2 regions of the Streptomyces sp. SX-6 genome follow, and region 1 is predicted to be linked to the other one. Evidence: riboswitches for the same ligand, from Rfam matches in the RefSeq annotation. Region 1 holds a riboswitch; the other holds the start of a gene.

What was found. Region 1 has a riboswitch for glycine ahead of gcvP (aminomethyl-transferring glycine dehydrogenase). Riboswitches for the same ligand answer to the same signal wherever they lie in the genome.
Region 2: another riboswitch for glycine. It lies ahead of gcvT (glycine cleavage system aminomethyltransferase GcvT); the one in region 1 lies ahead of gcvP (aminomethyl-transferring glycine dehydrogenase).

Annotation. Positions count from the first base shown of each region.
Region 1 covers NZ_JBTHHU010000007.1:9,618-12,059, forward strand. Annotated here, with positions in the region: gene ACV530_RS10370 (DNA polymerase IV) at 1-725, shown strand, start outside; gene ACV530_RS10375 (PRC-barrel domain-containing protein) at 742-1,071, opposite strand; glycine riboswitch at 1,188-1,296, shown strand; glycine riboswitch at 1,298-1,417, shown strand; gene gcvP (aminomethyl-transferring glycine dehydrogenase) at 1,482-2,442, shown strand, end outside.
Region 2 covers NZ_JBTHHU010000036.1:32,245-34,686, reverse strand. Annotated here, with positions in the region: gene ACV530_RS30730 (enhanced serine sensitivity protein SseB) at 1-587, opposite strand, end outside; glycine riboswitch at 974-1,086, shown strand; gene gcvT (glycine cleavage system aminomethyltransferase GcvT) at 1,234-2,349, shown strand; gene gcvH (glycine cleavage system protein GcvH) at 2,419-2,442, shown strand, end outside.

The sequences.
Region 1 (2,442 bases):
TGGTCAGGCTGCTCGGCAAGGCGCACGGCGCGGGGCTGCACGCCCTCGCGACCGGCCATGACGACCGCCCGGTCGTGGCCGAGCGCGATGCCAAGTCCGTGTCGGTCGAGGACACCTTCGCCGAGGACCTGACCGACCGGGTCCGGGTGCAGCTCGAGATCGCCCGCCTCGCGGACCGCTGCGTCCAGCGGCTGAGGGCCGCCGGGAGATCGGGGCGCACGGTCGTCATCAAGGTGCGGCGCTACGACTTCTCCACCCTGACCCGCTCGGAGACCCTGCGCGGTCCGACCGACGACCCCGTCGTGGTCCGCGAGGCCGCGGCCCGGCTGATCGAGACGGTCGACACGACGGCGGGAGTGCGGCTGCTGGGGGTCGGGGTCAGCGGTCTCGCCGACTACACCCAGGAGGACCTCTTCGCGCAGGCGGCGGGTGACGCGGCCGAGGCCGGTGCGCAGGAGGCCGCCGAGGCCCCGGTGCGGGAGGAGGCGAGCGCTGTGCCGAGGCCACGGCAGTGGCTGCCGGGGCTGGACGTCCTGCATGCCGAGCACGGGCCGGGGTGGGTGCAGGGGAGCGGGGTCGGCAAGGTCACGGTCCGCTTCGAGGTGCCCTGGTCCGGCCCGGGGCGCGTGCGCACGTTCGCGGTCGACGACCCCGCCCTCGAGCCCGCCGACCCCCTGCCGCTGATACGGCCCACCGGGAGCGGGGCGCAGGAGCCGGCGCCCTGACCGGTGCGCGGTGCGTTCACGAGGGCAGGTCGAGGCGGTAGTGCCGGTAGAGCTGCAGCTCCTGTTCGGGGGAGAGGTGGCGGCCGACGCCGAAATCGGGCGCCTCCTTGATGAGCGCCCGTTCATAGGGGATGCGCAGGGTGTCGTCCACGACCTCGCTAGGCTCCAGCGGCACGAAGGCGTCCCGGCTGAACAGCCCCGTGCGGACGGCGGCCCACTCCGGCTCCCCGGTCGCGTCGTCCAGGTAGACCTCGTCCACCGTGCCGATCTTCGCGCCGTGGCGGTCGTATGCCTTGCGGCCGATCAGGCTCCGGGGGTCGACGTCGGTCTGCATGCTTCCTCCCATGGGGCACCACGAGAACCATTGGGGCACCACGAGAACCACGAAAAGCCACAAAGCGGTAAGCGGCCACTCGGGAGATCCGCCCGTGGAGACCCGCTGGTAGGCTGGCGATTGGCCGCAGAACCCGTGCGGGAGAGTCCTCCTGAGGGCCCTGATGGGCATCGACGGAGGCGCCGAAGGAGCAAATCCTCCCCGGAATCTCTCAGGCACCCGTACCGTACGGGCAAGGTCACTCTGGAAAGCAGGTCGGGCCCCGGCCGGGTACCACGCCGAGCCCCTCCTCACCGACGGTGAAAGCCGGGTGCTCCGCGGCCCGGTGAAGCTCTCAGGTCGAGATGACAGAGGGGGAGGCCGTCGGGGTGCCCATGTCGTGGTGCCCCTCGCAGGTCGCAACGACCAGGAGGCCTCCGCAGATGACCGCCCACCGCATCTCCCTTTCCGACCTGGAGCGCGGAATCCCCTTCGCCGACCGCCACATAGGGCCCGACGACGAGGCCCAGGCCAAGATGCTCGCCCAGGTCGGCTTCGGCTCGCTCGACGAACTCACCGCCGCCGCCGTGCCCGAGGTGATCAAGAGCACCGAGGCCCTCGGCCTGCCCGCCCCCCGTACCGAGGCCGAGGTCCTCGCCGAGCTGCGTGAGCTCGCGGACCGCAACCAGGTGCTCGCCCCGATGATCGGGCTCGGCTACCACGGCACGTTCACCCCGCCGGTGATCCTGCGCAACGTCATGGAGAACCCCGCCTGGTACACGGCCTACACGCCCTACCAGCCGGAGATTTCGCAGGGCCGCCTCGAGGCCCTCCTCAACTTCCAGACCGTCGTCGCCGATCTGACCGGCCTGCCCACCTCCGGGGCCTCCCTGCTCGACGAGGGCACCGCCGCGGCCGAGGCGATGGCGCTCTCCCGCCGCGTCGGCAAGGTGAAGAACGGCGTCTTCCTCGTGGACGCGGACACCCTGCCGCAGACGACCGCCGTCCTGCGCACCCGCGCCGAACCCACCGGAGTCGAGGTCGTCGTCACCGACCTCTCCGGCGGCATCCCCGACGAGATCGCCGAGCGGGGCGTCTTCGGCGTGCTGCTCCAGTACCCCGGTGCCTCCGGTGCCGTGCGCGACCTCGGGCCGGTCGTCGAACGGGCCCATGAACTCGGCGCGATCGTCACCGTCGCCGCCGACCTGCTCGCGCTCACGCTCCTCACCCCGCCCGGCGAGCTGGGTGCCGACATCGCGGTCGGCACCACCCAGCGCTTCGGCGTCCCCATGGGATTCGGCGGCCCGCACGCCGGATACATGGCCGTGCGCGAGCAGTACGCCCGCAGCCTCCCCGGCCGCCTGGTCGGCGTCTCGGTCGACGCGGACGGCAACAAGGCCTACC
Region 2 (2,442 bases), on a different contig from region 1:
AACAGCGAGGGGGCGCCGCCCTCGACGGAGGCGAGGGCCCGGCGCGCCGTGCGGACCACGCGGACCGCGGTGAACTCGAGCCCGGCGGCGGCGAGGAAGGCGGTGGGCTCGTCCTGCCAGTCGGGCTGGTGCAGCCGCACCCGGCCCCCGGTCGGCTCCCCCGTGAGGCGGACGCGCCCGGCCCGGCACAACTCGGCCACGGCGGGCGGCGGCAGGGGCACGCCGACGGTGCCCTCGGGGTTGACCACGATGCCGGCCTGCGGGGGCAGGCCGCGCGCGAACTCGACGGCGGGCGCGACGGTGAAGGGCATCTGTGCCCCGGCCACGCGCAGGAACTCCTGCTCGGAGCTGAAGACCGGTACGTACGCGGCTCCGCCGAGCTCCATGGTGGGGATGTCGAGGCCGGCGTCGCCTTCCCCGCCGCCGTTCGGCAGCGGAATCCACACCAGGCTGCGGCCGAGCGCCTCGAGGATCCGCGCACCCGCGCCGGGTGCCCCCACGGAGGCGGCGAGCACCTCCTCGAGTGCGTTGGCGGGCCATGCCGCCTGCGCTTGCGCTTCGCTCCGGTACTGCTCGGGAATGCTCATCCCCGGCACCTTAACGGCTGCGCCTGGGCTCGCCGGTGGGTGGGGGGATGCGCCCCGGGCCCCGCCTGGGGCTGCGCCCCAGACCCCTGTCGCGGCTTCGCCGCTCGTCCTCAATCGCCGGACGGGCTTGATAGTGCCGGGCCGGGCTTGATTTTCAGCGCGGGCGCGAAAATCCAGCCCGTCCGGCGATTGAGGACAACCGTGCGGAGCGCGGTTTCGGGGTCCGGGGCGGAGCCCCGGAAGAAACGGTGAAAGGGCGGGGCAGGGGCACCCTTCCCCGGCGGTGCCAAATCGGTACCCCTCAGACGGCCCATCGCACGCTCGTACGTGCAATGATGTGCCCGCCGCACGGCACTACGCACGGCACCAACTGCATACCGGCCGCTCGAATCCGCGCGGGAGAGCCCCGGCAGCACGCCGCAACCGCACCGTGCACACCGGGCGCCGAAGGAGCAAGTTCCTCCCTTGAATCTCTCAGGCCCCGTACCGCGCGGGTGAGGCAGATCTGAAAAGCGGGCCGCCGCGTACGACGGCCCCACCCAAGGTGCAAGCCGGAGTTCCCCAGCGGAGCTCTCGGTGAACCTCTCAGGTTCCGATGACAGATGGGGAGGCCAGATCCTCGCGACGTCTGCCCGGGAGCCCAGCCATGACCGCCGTACCCCGTCACACCGCCCTCGACGCGCTGCACCGCGCCCTCGGCGCGACGATGACCGACTTCGCGGGCTGGGACATGCCCCTGCGCTACGGCAGCGAGCGCGACGAGCACCTCGCCGTCCGTACCCGTGCCGGGCTCTTCGACCTCTCGCACATGGGCGAGATCACCCTCACCGGCCCCGGCGCCAGCCAGGCCCTGGACCACGCGCTGGTCGGCAACCTCTCCGCGCTGGCCGTCGGCCGCGCCCGGTACACCATGATCTGCAACGCCGACGGCGGCATCCTGGACGACCTGATCGTCTACCGCCTGGCCGAGCAGGAGTACATGGTGGTCGCCAACGCCTCCAACGCCCAGACGGTGCTGGACGCGCTCACCGAGCGGGCGGCCGGCTTCGAGACGGCCGTCCGCGACGACCGCGACAACTACGCGCTCATCGCCGTCCAGGGCCCGGCCTCCCCCGGCATCCTGGCCTCCGTCACCGACGCCGACCTGGACGGCCTGAAGTACTACGCGGGCCTGCCCGGCACGGTCGCGGGCGTGTCCCCGCTGATCGCCCGCACCGGCTACACCGGCGAGGACGGCTTCGAGCTGTTCGTCGCGCCCGGTGACGCCGAGAAGCTGTGGCAGGCGCTGACCGAGGCCGGGGCCGGCGCGGGCCTGGTGCCCTGCGGCCTCTCCTGCCGGGACACCCTGCGCCTGGAGGCGGGCATGCCGCTGTACGGGCACGAGCTGACCGCCGCGACGACCCCGTTCGACGCGGGGCTCGGCCGGGTCGTGAAGTTCGACAAGCCCGGCGACTTCGTCGGCCGCGCCGCGCTCGAGGCCGCCGCCGAACGCGCCCGGACCGCCCCGCCCCGCAAGCTCGTCGGCCTGGTCGCCGCCGGCCGCCGGGTGCCGCGCGCCGGGTACCCGGTCGTCGCGGGCGACGAGGTCATCGGCGAGGTGACCTCGGGCGCCCCCTCCCCCACGCTCGGCAAGCCGGTCGCGATCGCGTACGTGGACGCGGCCCACGCGGCGCCCGGAACCGAGGGCGTCGCCGTCGACATCCGCGGCAGCCACGAGCCGTACGAGGTAGTGGCGCTTCCCTTCTACAAGAGGGACCGCTGACTTCCGCTTCCGTCTCACCTGTCAAGACCCGTTGCACCAGCATCCCCGCACGTACAGGAGAATCGACCCATGAGCAACCCCCAGCAGCTGCGC